Regions from separate parts of the Halobacillus seohaensis genome, predicted to be linked through region 2. Evidence: riboswitches for the same ligand, from Rfam matches in the RefSeq annotation. Region 2 holds a riboswitch; each other region holds the start of a gene.
The links. A riboswitch is a leader RNA that binds a small molecule or an ion and turns the genes downstream of it on or off. The one in region 2 is predicted to bind S-adenosylmethionine.
Positions count from the first base shown of each region.

Region 1: linked by a shared signal. The riboswitch ahead of metX (homoserine O-acetyltransferase MetX) and the one ahead of ACFQIC_RS13515 (PLP-dependent aspartate aminotransferase family protein) in region 2 are both predicted to bind S-adenosylmethionine.
Region 3: linked by a shared signal. The riboswitch ahead of ACFQIC_RS12080 (phosphoadenylyl-sulfate reductase) and the one ahead of ACFQIC_RS13515 (PLP-dependent aspartate aminotransferase family protein) in region 2 are both predicted to bind S-adenosylmethionine.

Region 1 covers NZ_JBHSZV010000044.1:85-4,956, reverse strand. The annotation lists gene ACFQIC_RS15975 (NAD(P)/FAD-dependent oxidoreductase) at 1-1,130, opposite strand, end outside; gene ACFQIC_RS15970 (DUF2188 domain-containing protein) at 1,347-1,544, opposite strand; SAM riboswitch class I at 1,698-1,808, shown strand; gene metX (homoserine O-acetyltransferase MetX) at 1,907-2,980, shown strand; gene ACFQIC_RS15960 (homoserine dehydrogenase) at 2,970-3,941, shown strand.
Region 2 covers NZ_JBHSZV010000034.1:3,062-7,933, reverse strand. The annotation lists gene ACFQIC_RS13535 (hypothetical protein) at 1-420, opposite strand, end outside; gene ACFQIC_RS13530 (hypothetical protein) at 529-708, opposite strand; gene ACFQIC_RS13525 (NUDIX hydrolase) at 834-1,445, shown strand; gene ACFQIC_RS13520 (trans-sulfuration enzyme family protein) at 1,514-2,659, shown strand; SAM riboswitch class I at 2,735-2,844, shown strand; gene ACFQIC_RS13515 (PLP-dependent aspartate aminotransferase family protein) at 3,210-4,872, shown strand, end outside.
Region 3 covers NZ_JBHSZV010000030.1:21,087-25,958, reverse strand. The annotation lists gene cysC (adenylyl-sulfate kinase) at 1-255, opposite strand, end outside; gene sat (sulfate adenylyltransferase) at 272-1,411, opposite strand; gene ACFQIC_RS12080 (phosphoadenylyl-sulfate reductase) at 1,464-2,189, opposite strand; SAM riboswitch class I at 2,281-2,400, opposite strand; gene ACFQIC_RS12075 (SET domain-containing protein) at 2,708-3,094, shown strand; gene ACFQIC_RS12070 (flavin-containing monooxygenase) at 3,477-4,872, opposite strand, start outside.

The DNA.
Region 1 (4,872 bases), on a different contig from region 2:
AAGTGCTGCACTACTCTATTCCAAACCATAGGATTGGCAGCCATTGCTTGAAATAGAGCTGATTCGTTCGCAGACCAAGGTTTTCTTGTTTGAATATAGTCTAACGTTAATCGGTAACCAGGTCCAAGGTTCTCATCGCGTCGCTTCTGAAATTCCTTCATAACCCCTTCCCATGATTCACCTTGATCCCAAGCTTTAATGGACTTTGCAAGTAGAGAAGATTGCATCAATGCGTCATTGATTCCTAACCCTGTACTAGGGTCTTTGCTATGGCCCGCATCTCCTATCAATGCCCAACCTTTTCCTGCAGCCTCTCGAAAGAAGTTAGGAACACCCGGTGTACCGATAATCCTCCCTTGCAAGGTTGCTTCTTCTAAACGATCACTCATTCCATAAAATTGACGGTAAGTTTCCTCAAACGATTGTGGTTCTTTCGCAAATTTATTAAATTCCTCCGGACGAACTTCTAGCCCTAAACAATCGATCCCTGGTTCCATCGGAAATAAAAAACCAATCCGCCCCTCATTCAAGAAAATTTCAGTGGTAGGTTCCATAAGTGGCTTAACATTAAAATAATACCCGTAAAAGACTGGCCTCACAGTAGAATATTCCCCATATTTCTTAGCTCCTACCCACTTAGCAACCGAAGAGTTTTTACCATCTGCTCCTACAGTAATAGGAGCCTTGATGGTATGCTTACCCCCTCTTTTATCAACTGCTTCCAGTCCACACACTTCACCTTGCATCCCTTTTTTAAGCAAGCTAATCACTTGATATCCTTCTAAAAGCTCCACATTTTCATAACTTATAGCCTTATTAATTAACACATGGTCTAAATGGTCGCGTCTCGGGGCCAAGGTATAAGACTCACGGGGCCCTTCGATGAAACTATCAGCTATATATGTACGCATTCTTTTAATCTTCCTTAAGCCTGTAGCTTCAACTTCATCTAATACATCTAACTGTTTCAAATAATGGAGGTGCGAGAGGTGGTGTGTAGAAAGTGTATCACTTGGAAATGATGACTTATCTAACATTAATACTTTTTTGCCCATTTCACCTAATAAAATGGCTAAGCTTGCCCCAGCAACTCTTGCACCAACAATAATGACATCCACTTGTTGTTTCATATCATTTACCACACCTTTATTTATTTATAGGTAGGGAGATCCCTGCTAGAATTGAAGTGAAAATAAAGAGGAGGGGTATTTGCCTGCATCAAACGAATTAACCATAGAGGATTATCACTTTTTAATTCTATGTATAGCGTAACGTTTCAGCAAGTTTTATTCCATAAAAAAACTCCCGATCCGGGAGTTTTTCTAGAAAATTAACCATCTCTCATCTTAAAATTTCATCTCCTCTTCTACTTCGTGATTTTGGTCAAGAATTTGCACACGACTTGGCTTGTTTTGCTCCGCCATTTCTTTTGCCTTTTCTACAGCTTTATCTCTTGCATCATATTCATCAGTTGGAGCAACATCTTCTATTTTAACTATCCAACCTGTAACATCTTTATTTGGTGCAACGCTATATTCCTTCATGATTTATCTCTCCTTCTACTTTGTAGTCTTGATGTGTATTTTCCCACTGTTTTTCAAATTCAAACGTGGACATTATTTTACAAATAGTTTGACATTATATTCGTGTCATTCTATAATTCGTAACATACCTTAAATGACACGCCAACTGAATAACTCTTATCTAGAGTGGCAGAGGGACTAGGCCCTGTGACGCCCGGCAACCTTCAAGCAACGGCTTGAAAAGGTGCTAATTCCTACAGATCTTTATGATCTGACTGATAAGAGGAGGAACCTAACCAACCGCCCTCTTCTTATTAAAGAAGAGGGCTTTTCATATTTTCTACATTAGGAATTTAAATGAGAAATAGGAGGGGGGACCGTACATGTCAACTAAAAACATTATAGATCAAAATACTAAAACTAAAATTTCGATTGGAAGCTTTGCCTTAGAATCTGGAGGGACACTTCCTGATGTTGAGTTAGCTTATGAACGGTTTGGTCCTAAAGATGCCCCTGTCGTTCTCATTTGCCATGCTCTAACTGGAAACCAATATACTATTGGTTCTTCTGAAAGCCCTGGGTGGTGGTATGGCCTTGTTGGGGACAATTGTCCAATTGACACCACCCACTTCCAAGTGATTACCTTCAACGTACTGGGAGGATGTCATGGTTCTACAGGTCCAGCAAGTTTTAATCATTTAACACAGGATACTTATCGATTGGATTTTCCAAAGATTACGATCCGTGACATGGTTCACGCTCAGTATAAAGCATTACAAAAACTTGAAATTTATGAGGTACATGCCATTGCGGGTGGGTCACTAGGCGGGATGCAAACCTTTGAGTGGGGACTTCTCTACCCAAATTTTATGAAGCAATTGTTTGTTTTAGCTGCAACTCCCTACTTGAGCGACTATGGAATTGCTTTTAATCATATAGGAGCACGAGCTATTCAAGATGATCCAGCTTTCAATAAGGGAAATTATGATAAAAATGAACAACTTCAAGGGTTTGAACTTGCGAGAATGACAGGTATGGTTACGTATCGAAGCGGAAAGATTTTTCAAAAAAGATTTGATAGAAGTCACAATGAGTCCCATTATGACATTCAATCTTATATGGATTATCAAGGGGAAAAAATTAAAGAGCGATTTGACGCCAACAGCTATCTGTATTTATTAGAATCTATGAACAATCACGATATCAGTCGTGGTAGAGGGACATTACAAAATGTAGCTAAGCAATTTCAGGCACAACTTTACACAATTAGCTTCCAACACGATTTATTATATCCCAAAGAGTTAATAGAAGACTTCAGTGCTGACGTACCTAATAGTCAACACCATCATGTCCAGACAGATTACGGTCACGATGGCTTTCTAGTTGAATTCGATCAATGGGGTCTATGGATTCAAGAAAAAATCAACCAAGGAGTAGTGAACAATCATGACAATTAGAGTAGCATTATTAGGATTTGGAACAGTCGGTCAAGGAGTTTACGAAATCCTTCAAAATAAGCAGAAACAATTAACAGACTTAATAGGTGAAGATGTAGAGATATGTGGTCTATTAGTTCAAAACAAGCTTAAAGAACGCGCCATTTCCGATTATGTCTTTATCACAGACAATTTTGAAGATATAATCAACCAAAACCCGGACGTTATTTTTGAAGCAATTAACGGTGAGGAACCTAGTCATTCTTACCTGAAGGAAGCATTAGACAAAAACATACACGTGGTCACTGCCAACAAAGTTATGTTTGCTACATATGGTCAAGAACTTCTTGAAAAAGCCGGAAAGTATACAAGTATCGGCTATGAAGCAACCACAGCATCCGGAACACCAGTTATTGGAACGTTAATGAACCTACTTCAAGTCAATCAAATCACAAAAGTTGAAGCCATTCTCAATGGAACTAGCAATTATATTCTAACGGCGATGCAAGAGGATGGAAAACCATTTTCCGAAGCACTACAGGAAGCACAGGACAAGGGATATGCAGAGGCAGACCCGACCAATGATATTGAAGGGTACGATGCCTTTTATAAGTTAATGATAGTAAGTCAGTTACTTTATAATAGACAACCGCTTTGGTCAGAAGTCCCACTTCAAGGTATCTCCCATATATCAGAAAAGGATATTACTAAAGCAAAGCAGCAAGGAGAAAAATTTCGTCACGTGGCCACTCTCGAATTAGTGAATGATAGCATTCAAGCAAATGTCCAGCCCATTTCACTCCCATCCAGCCATGGTTTATATGCGATTGACGGGGTTGATAATGCTATTGATGTCACTGGCGACTTAGTGGGTTCTGTAACGTTACGAGGACCTGGAGCAGGTAAATTGTCAACTGCTAGCGCAATGGTGGAAGACTTTGTACGTATTTTCCAAGCATCGCCAGTCAAACAACTAAGTTAACTTCTAAAGAAATGGCTCTGTTAAAGTTGATTGTTGATATGTGATAAAATCGAACAATCGTTCTATGGTAAGGTTATCAAACATAAGTGGGTGATGACTGTGAGAGCAACCGATATTCTTAAAGCCATTCAAAAACTGAGTCTTAAAGAAACGGGCCGTAATCTGTAAGACTCATTTTCGAGATAACTTGGATCCGTTGCCAAAATCGATGAGGGCGGCTACGGAAACAACTTGCTTTAAGTGGACGAACGCCTGTTTTTCCGGAGGGAACCTCGCATATTTTCTTTTTTTATTGTTCAAAGTCCTTAATTTCATACAATGAACTTTAATTGTGTTATTTACATCTTCAATGTATCCGTTATTAAACGGGTATATAAATGACTACAAAACATGTGTGACCGTCATTTAAAATGAAACAGTTTCTGCTAAAATATCTGACACACTTTACTGGAAATTATCATCCCCATTTTATAGTGAATTGCAGCCTCTAATAACAAAACATTTGTTAATCATTGTCCTGATTTATACGGTGGTTTCCGTTACAAAGGATGGCGTTAGATATGGTGCTTCAAGTGAAAAGCATTCCTTACGAGTGAGAATTGTGCTGGAAGGTGCATTCTTGCATATCGCTTAAAGCTTCGGATTATTCAATAAAAGAATCGTGGACGATTACAATTAAACTAACGAAACCGTATTGTTGAAGACTTGAATTCGATATGTTTGTGTGAATTTTGGGGCTGCGGGAAACGGTTCGCTCCGCCCCTTTACCATATAAGTGTCTCGATACCACTTCAAGAAAAGGCAGCCATTCCTAAGTTTGCATGCAAATCTTGATAGCGGGCGGTCCTATTAAAATCCTTGATAAAGAGAGGTTCATTGCAATAGAACACGGATATTGGAAGATAGTCCTTCTGGGAAAGGGATTCGTTTC
Region 2 (4,872 bases):
AGCAGTTAGGTTGATGTTGGAAATGTTAAATAACGACCTTGTTGAAAGATTGTCTTTTCCTTCAAATACGTGAAGGTCTACACTGTAATACATGAATACTTGATGTTGAGAATACCAAACTTCATCAATTGTAAGCTCTCCCTCATGTTCTGGGATCTCAAATGACTGGTTCGGGTTTATGATGAGTTCCATTTCCTTAGCCTTGGTATATCCTCGTGATCGACTTTCGAAAAACTTGTCAACATCTTCACGAGTTTCAGCTTGTTTAATATTGTCGGGCAGTCCTACTTCCTCTGCTGTAGGATTTTGAAACACTTCAAGTTTTTTTGTCGCATTATCTTCTTCTCCCATACTCCACTGAACAGCTAGGGTGAATCCTATAAGAATGACTGCTATTACCATCCACTTCACTTTCTTCATCTATAAGCGTCCCTTCTGAAAAAGATGAATTACTATGGTTAATGATAGCAGATTTTTGTTATTTTTAAAAAATTAAAACGCACAATCCCACTCTGGAGATTGTGCGTTTTATTGAGAGTCTCTATCTGAATAGTGACCTAAAATAGCATCAGACTCTTTCTCTTTATCTGGGTCCTTCTCTTGCTCAACATTAGTAAATGCTTTATTTACTTCAGAAGAGTGTGAGAAAAACTCGGCCGTTTGATTAGATGTGTCGGTTTTATTATGATTAGATTTTTTCTTCCTCATTTTATCTACCTCCTCAACTTTTAGTTTACCGTAAGATCAATTTTTTAAACGAGATTTTTATTAATTTCCTCGATTATTGTCGTTCTATGATAGACTAAGTATAATACTAAATTCGATGAGGAGAAATGAGTGAACGTATGGGAGAAATGCTGAAGATATTTAGCGATTGGTTGACGCCTATAGGGGAAAAAGACAGAGATGAAGTACATCGTGACGGAGATTGGCATGAGAGTTTTCATTGTTGGTTTTATAAACATAAAGAAAATCGAACGGCTATTTATTTTCAAAAGCGCTCAGGTATTAAAAAGGATTTCCCTTATCTTTACGATATAACGGCTGCGGGGCATATTGGCCTCTATGAAAGTCGCATTGAAGGCGGATTGAGGGAAATTGAGGAAGAGTTGGGACTTAAGCTTAGGGAGGAGAATATTATCTACTCTGGCTTTCATAAAGAACAACTAAAGATGAAGACTCTAAATGACAAAGAAATTTGCCATATTTACTTATACCCTTATAATAACGAATTAGAGTTTGCGATTAACGAAGAAGTGACGGACGTAGTAGAAATCGACTTAGAAGATTTCTTAAGTATGATATCGAAAAATCGTCAACACCTAATAGCGACCTCGGTATTAAGCGGGGATGAAATTACTTTATTACGCCATCACTTCTGTCCTCATGACTTTAATTATTACCAGCATGTTGTACAAGCGATTTTGAATGAGAGAGAATTATAATTCTTTGACAATAAGGGAGAATGTTATTATATACTATGAGGAATTAGAGTCTAAAAGGAGAGATCTCGATGTCAAAACGATCATTTAGTACACGTGTTGTACATAATAAGTTAAATCAAGATACAGCATTAAATAGCAAAGCTACTCCAATTTATCAAACATCTGCTTTCACCTTTCGTGATTTGGATCACTTGGAAAGCTATTATGCAGGAGAGGTGCCGTATTCCTATACGAGAGAGAATAACCCGAACACAGATGAATTAGGACAGACGGTTGCTAATTTGGAGGGTGCACCTTCAGGGGTAGCAGCTTCATCTGGCATTTCAGCAATTATGGCTGGAATTCTTTCGGTTGTTGAAGCAGGAGATCATATATTAGCTGCTGAAGACTTGTATGGTGGAACACATCAATTGATTACTAAGCAATTAGCGAGTTTTGGTATTGAATATACAATGGTTTCTTTTGCTGATGAACAGTCCATAGAAGCTGCAATTCGTCCGAATACGAAGTTGTTGTACACAGAATCCATTTCCAATCCTTTTCTACGAGTAGAAAATATTGAAAATCTTGTTAAATTGGGCAAACAACACGATTTGAGGACAATGGTGGATAATACATTTGCTACACCTTACTTACTACAGCCTTATACAAAGGGAATAGACATTGTGGCTCATAGCGCGACAAAGTATATCGGTGGCCATAGTGATGTTACTTCTGGCGTAGTAGTAGGGCATGAAGAACTGATTACAAAAGCAAAGCAGAGAATTATTGGTTTAGGCACAAACTTAAGTCCTTTTGAGGCATGGCTTACGCAGCGCGGCTCAAAAACTCTTGCATTACGAGTGAAACAGCAATCACATAACGCAGACCAGGTAGCTCAAATGTTAAACGAAGACGATGGAGTGGAACGCGTCTATTATCCGGAATATGTCTCTGAACGAGGAAAAGGAGCCATTGTAACGATTGAGTTAGCTGAAAAGGTTGATGTAGAAGCGTTTTTCAAATCATTAGGATGGATTAAGCTAGCACCGACGTTAGCAGGAGTTGAAACAACCGTATCCTATCCTGTACGTACTTCTCATCGGGCTTTAACTGTGGAAGAACGAAATAAAATTGGAATCAATGATTATGTGATTCGACTGTCTATTGGAATTGAAGAAGCGGAAGATATTGCTGCCCAGTTCAAGCAGGCAATCCATCAATCTATTAAATAAATATTCAAAAAATTATTGACTATAGTTAGTAAAGTGCCTATAATTGATAAGCATAGACAATTTAAATAATGCAAACTCTTATTAAGAGCGGCAGAGGGAATAGGCCCTGTGATGCCCGGCAACCTACAAATATTCAGTTTGAGAAGGTGCCAAATCCTACAGATCATTGATCTGAGAGATAAGAGGAGGACCCGTTTATAACAAACCCCTCTTCTTATCGAAGAGGGGTTTTTTGCATCTTTTTATCTCAGATTTGAAAAGTGAGGAATAAGTTTATTCAACAATCGGCCAATAACACGCTTGGGATAGCTGGCCGTTCCGTCACCAACACGAAAGGAAGGTGGTCGGGGAAATAGCTCGCTTTTCGGACCACCTTTCTTTAAATGCAGTAACCGAATCGTCTTCCCGCAATCGGAAGCTTTAACGGACTAAGATAAGCAACTTGCCTAATAAAGAAATCAATAGTTTTTGTAACAAAAATCAAGAACTAGATTTAAAACAGCCTAAAAGTAAACAATAAATTTTATTTATTCTAAGGGAGGATTTTATTATGACAAATTCATTTGAAAGCTATGATTTAGATACAATTTCTTTACACGGTGGACAGTCACCAGATCCGACGACAGGTTCTCGAGCCGTTCCAATCTATCAAACGACATCTTATGTTTTCCATGACACAGATCATGCACAAAGCCTATTTGCTCTAGATGAGCCTGGGAATATTTATTCACGAATTGGTAATCCAACGGTAGATGTTTTTGAAAAGAGAATGGCCTTACTTGAAAATGGGGTAGCTTCTGTGGCTACAGCTTCTGGAATGTCAGCTATTTCTCTATCCATTTTGAATATTGCTGGAGCAGGAGATGAGATTGTTGCTGCAGCAAACTTATATGGTGGTACTTATAACTTATTTGCTAATACTTTGCCGCGATATGGTATTAACGTAGTATTTGTTGATCCAGAAGATCCTGAAAACTTCCGAAAAGCGATTACTGATAAAACAAAAGCGGTTTTTGCTGAAACGATTGGAAATCCCAGCTTGCATGTACTAGATTTTGAGAAAGTATCCGGAATTGCTCATGATAATGGGGTTCCACTTATCGTTGATAATACATTCGCTACTCCTTACTCTTGTAAACCAATTGAATGGGGTGCAGATATTGTTGTTCACTCGGCGACGAAGTGGATAGGAGGTCATGGTACAACGATTGGTGGAGTTGTTGTTGACGGTGGCCGTTTTGACTGGACTAACGGTAAGTTCCCTGTCTTCACAGAGCCAGATCCAAGTTACAATGGCATTAAATATGCGGCTGATTTTGGAACATTAGCCTTTATTACAAAGCTGCGTGTTCAACTGCTTAGAGACATTGGGGCATGCTTAAGTCCGCAAAGTGCTTTTCAACTTATTCAAGGTCTAGAAACGTTACATCTACGTGTTGAGCGTCACAATGATAATGCTCTTGAATTAGCAGAATACTTGAAAGGACATCCAGATGTAGAGTGGGTCTCTTATCCAGGTTTAACAGAGCATCCAGCACATGACCTTGCCGGCAAGTACTTAGAAGGTGGATATGGTTCCATTGTGAACTTTGGAATTAAAGGTGGTCGTGATGCTGGCCGTGAAGTAATTAACAATATTTCACTATGGTCTCACGTTGCAAACGTAGGAGATGCGAAATCACTAATTATTCACCCAGCATCAACAACTCACCAACAGTTATCAGCAGAAGACTTAGTTGCAAGTGGGGTAACAGAAGAGCTAATTCGTTTATCTGTAGGTATTGAATCAGTGAAAGATTTAATTAATGACTTAAATCGCGCTATTGGTAAAGCTACTGGTCGCGAAGTAGCTTCTACGATTACAGAAAATGATGAAGGTGTTATTAAGTGGGCTTTAAGTTCAGCTCAAGTGAAGGAAGAAGTAGATGGTAAGGAAGTGACTCGACCGAAGAGGCTGGCTGTGGTTGGCTTAAGTGGAAAACCATCCCGTCCAAGTCACCGTTTAGCGCGTAAGATGCAGCGTTTAGGTTATCAAATTGTTCCTGTCAATCCTCGAGAAGATGAAGTGTTAGGTGAGAAAGCCTATCCAGACTTAAGTTCTATTCCGTTTAAAATAGATGTGGCACAAATTTTCCGCAGCCCTGAAGCCGCGGTGGAAATTGCGAAAGAGGCAGCTAATGTTCAGCCTGACGTTTTCTGGTTACAAGAAGGTG
Region 3 (4,872 bases), on a different contig from region 2:
TCTACGTATGTTCTCTTTTCGATCTTCCGCTTTGAATCCAAGGTCAGCATTCAATCCGTGACGAACGTTGTCTCCATCTAATAGATAAGAGTTTACCTTTTTTTCATAAAGATGTTTATTGACTAGATTGGCAATACTTGATTTACCAGATCCAGATAGTCCAGTCAGCCAAATCACTCCACTATGGTGTCCATTTTTAGTACGATAATCTTCGGTTAATACACTCGCATTATGCCAGACAATATTGGATTCCAACTACTTCACCCTTTTGTTATTGTGTCACCTTTAATCCATCTATTAAAACCTCTACAACTTCAGGACGGCTGAAAGTCTTAGGCGGCTTCTCGCCATTTCGCAGCAGTTCACGTACTTTCGTCCCTGATAAGATAACATGCTGATCATCATCATGAGGGCACGTTTTATGGGAAACCATCGCTTCACAAGACAAGCAATAAAAGCTGTGTTCAAAGAATAATGGCGTGATGCCTAATTCATCTTCTTCGTAGTTACTGAAAATTTTCTGTGCATCATAAGTGCCGTAATAATTTCCGACACCTGCATGGTCACGTCCGACAATAAAGTGAGAGCAACCAAAGTTTTTCCGTACAATGGCGTGGAAGATCGCTTCCCTCGGGCCTGCATAACGCATAGCCGCATTAAACACAGCAAGCACCACTCGATTAGCAGGATAATAATGTTCTAGTAAAACTTGGTAACTCTTCATTCGAACATCACTCGGAATATCATCACTCTTTGTTTCTCCTACTAAAGGATTAAGAAATAGTCCATCGACAATTTCTAAAGATGCCTTTTGAATATATTCGTGAGCTCGATGGACAGGGTTACGCGTTTGAAACCCGACCACTTTATTCCATCCGAGTTCCTGAAAATGCTTCCTCGATTCTGCAGGGTCCAAATAAAACTTATCCTCATGTTCTCGAACTGATTGGTTAAGCATTTGTATTTCTCCAGCTACGTAATAGTCCGGACGATTGAAAAGCTTTTTCACCCCTGGATGCGCTTCTTCTGTTGTTAAGTAAACTTCTCTTGCTTCTTTCTCTTTATCTGGTTGGTAGATCTCTTCGATTTCGATAACTCCATACACTGTATTACCTTGATAAAGCTCTGCAACATCACCTGGGTTTAAGCTCGACGCCTGCTCAGCATGAACAGGTAATGTAATAGGAATACTCCATGGCGTACCATCAGCTAATCGTAACGTATCAACGACTGATTGATAATCCTCTTTATTTAAGAAACCTTTAAGTGGACTGTACGCCCCATTCGCTATCAATTCTAAATCGCTCAAAGCCATAGCATCTAATTCAATACTATCTGTTGGTTTTGATGTAAACCCTTCTTGATTCCATTGATTGACTAGGTACCCGCCATGTGGCGTAATAAGTGACATATAACTCTCTCCTTCATTTAGTTTTATAGTATAATCCATTCCATCCCTATTCTTAATTTCCTGAAGTGTGTAGCCCACATTCCGTTTTAGTTGACCCCTTCCATCTACCTGAACGATCGTCATCTTGTTCATTCACAGCAGACGTGCAGGGCATACAACCAATACTAGGATAACCTTGATCATGTAAGACATTGTAATCCAAGTCGTTTAGTCGGATATAATCCCAAACATCATCCCAGGTCCAGTAAATAAGGGGACATACCTTAATTGATTCAAATCGTTCATCCTTATTCACAAAGTTCGTATGGCTTCTACTAGGAGACTGTTCTCTTCTCAATCCTGAAATCCAGGCTGTCGCTCCAGAAAGAGCATCCTCAAGCGGTTTGATTTTTCGAATGTAACAACATTGATTGGGCTGTCTTTTCCAAAGAGCAGAACCGTACTGACTTGACTGCTCATCTAGTGTTAAATCCGGCTTTTTTAAATGAATGTTAAGCTCAGGGTATCTTTTTTTTACTTTATCAATAAGTTCGTAAGTTTCTTGAAAATGGACATCCGTATCAAGAAAAACAATTTCCGCATCTTTCTTTACTTTGGAAATCAAATCAATTAATACAATTCCTTCCGCTCCAAAACTGCAAGCATATACAATTGACTCTCCATATGATTCATAAGCCCACTGCAAAACCTCAGCAGCACCTTTTGTATCATCAGTTGGTTGCCATCCTTCAAATGGGTCACTAGAGAAACGGTCATAATAAATAATATTGTTTCCCATAATTACCTCCCTCTAAGCCAAATTAAAAAACCTCGCTTCTTTTAGTAAAAATAAGAAGAGAGGTTTACGATGCATTCAGTAAGTTCCAATCTTCTTATCTATCGAGCGCCTGAAAAGCACTGCTGGAATTGGCACAGTGTTTAATGATTTGCTCATTAAATCCGTTGCCGAGGTTTCAAAGGGCCAGTCCCTCCACCTCTCACGATAAGAAAAGTCGTATGAAATTATTGATATTTAATGATTGCTACATATAATATGCTTATTCACAATAAATGTCAATAGATCATGAGAAAATTACAACCATTCTGTTTTTTAAAACCAAGTAAATTACTATGTTTATTAGTATATCGTAATACAAGTAAAAAATAAATACATTTATGAATGGACTTTTCAAAAAAATTTATTATCCATTCCCAAGCTAGGCTTTAGATAACCTAAAAAGGTTGCTTTCATCTTACTCAGCTGTCAAACTTAAGAAGTTACAAATTTTGATCGAAAAGAAGGCGTAGGTGACTATCATGATTGAAGTAAGACTGTCCACACTCACTGATGAAGAGTTCGGAAGAGGAGTGTTCGCAACACGCAATATAAGCAAAAATGAGCTAATCCATGAAGCTCCAGTCCTTCCCTATCCTAATGATCAGCATCAATTTATAGAGCAAACTCGGCTTGCGGATTATGCGTTTGAGTACGGAGAAAATCACACTGCTTTTCTTTTAGGATATGGTATGATGTTTAACCATTCGTATGAGCCTAATGCAAATTATGAAATTAACTTTGAGAAAGACACGTTTGACTTTTATGCTTATAACGATATAAAAGCAGGTGAAGAAGTCCTCATTAATTATAACGGCTTTGTTGATGACGAAGACCCATTATGGTTTAACGAAGAAGAAGAACAATAATTCATTTTGTTATGTAAGCACCCAATTAGTTTGGGTGCTTTTTTTATTAAGCTATGTTAAACGTCTACCATCGGGCAATATGTTGAATAAAGAGTTAAAAAATGGTTCCGTTAGTAAAGACAGAGGAATGGAACCACTTTAAGTTTAGAAAACAAGTCTGCTACGTTTCGGTTAAATAGTATAAATTCTTAAAGAAATATCACTCGCATATATAGTGGTTGGTTGAGTTAATTTTCTTATTAAATTCACTTTTTCAGTGGCCTCAGCTCTAGTAGGAGACTTACCGTCCTCCCCTCAGAAAACATGCCTGAGCCCTTTCTCTGTATCTAACGACAGAACCATTAAGTTAAGAAGCGAATCCCCCCCCCCTAAATTATTGCTTTTAAATCACGAGTTTCTTAGAAATGACCATCGTAAATCCTGGGTAACCTTCATTGGCAATTTCACTGCATTTCTCTCGATAAGCTCCCACTCCTCCAAGATAAATCAAGAATCCCCGTGGTTTTCCTTCAATATTTGCACCTGTATACCATGACTCAGTTTTTGTGAAGAGCGTAGCTTCGGCCACCTCTCTACAATGTGTACTCCATGCATTCTCAGCTTCTGGAGTTGCCTCGATATAATCTATATTATGTTCACAAAGATAATCAATACAGTCAGCAATCCATTCCACATGCTGTTCAATAGAAACAGGCATATTACTTAGCACGGAAGGACTTTCTGGTCCAGTAATCATAAACATATTAGGGAAACCTGCATTGGTCAAACCAAGGTAAGTTTTTGTCTGTGCTCCACCACCCCATTTCTCTTTTAAAGAAACCCCTTCTCTACCACGAATATCAATCTTTAACAGTGGACCTGTCATCGCATCATAACCTGTCGCAAAGATAAGTGTGTCCAGCTCATACTCTTCTTCCGTCGTTTGAACACCCTTCTCTGTTATTCTATGAATCGGAGTGTTTTTCAGATCAATGAGCGATACGTTTGTTCTATTAAATGTTTCAAAATAATTTGTATCCAATACTGGACGTTTCGTTCCATAATAATAGGATGGCATTAATTTCTCAGCAATCTTTTGGTCATGGACAGTTTCACGAATCTTTGAACGAACGAATTCAGCTAATGTTTCGTTGGCATCCTCGTTAATCGTGATATCATTATATGTGTTTTGCATATAAAAGCCGCCTTTTTCCCAGGCTTCTTCAAAAACCTCCTGCCGTTCTTCCTGTGTATTTTCTAAAGCTGATTGGGTTGGAAATTCTGCAGGTATCCCCCCTGGTGAGTTTCTCATTTGTTCCTTAATTTGATAAAAATTTTCTTTTGAATATTCAATTGTTTCTAAATCATAAGGGTGATTTTTTGCTGGCGTACTATACTGCGGTGTACGTTGAAAAACAGTAAGATGATCCGCTTCCTTAGCAATAACGGGAATAGACTGAATACCACTTGAACCAGTTCCAATGATCCCGACATGCTTCCCTTTGAAATCCACCCCTTCGTGAGGCCAGTGTCCGGTATGGTAGGATTCACCAGTGAAAGTATCCTTACCTTTTATGTTTGGAATGTTAGCTGCTGACAGACAACCTACTCCGGTAATAAAGTATTTCGCAGACACATTATTTCCATCGCCGGTCTCAATATTCCATTTGTGGTTCGTTTCATCATAATGTGCTGCCTTAATTTTGGTGTCAAACTGGATATCTGTCCGCAGTTCAAACTTATCAGCCACGAAATTAAGGTAATCCAAAATTTCTGACTGTTTTGGATAGCGAGAAGAC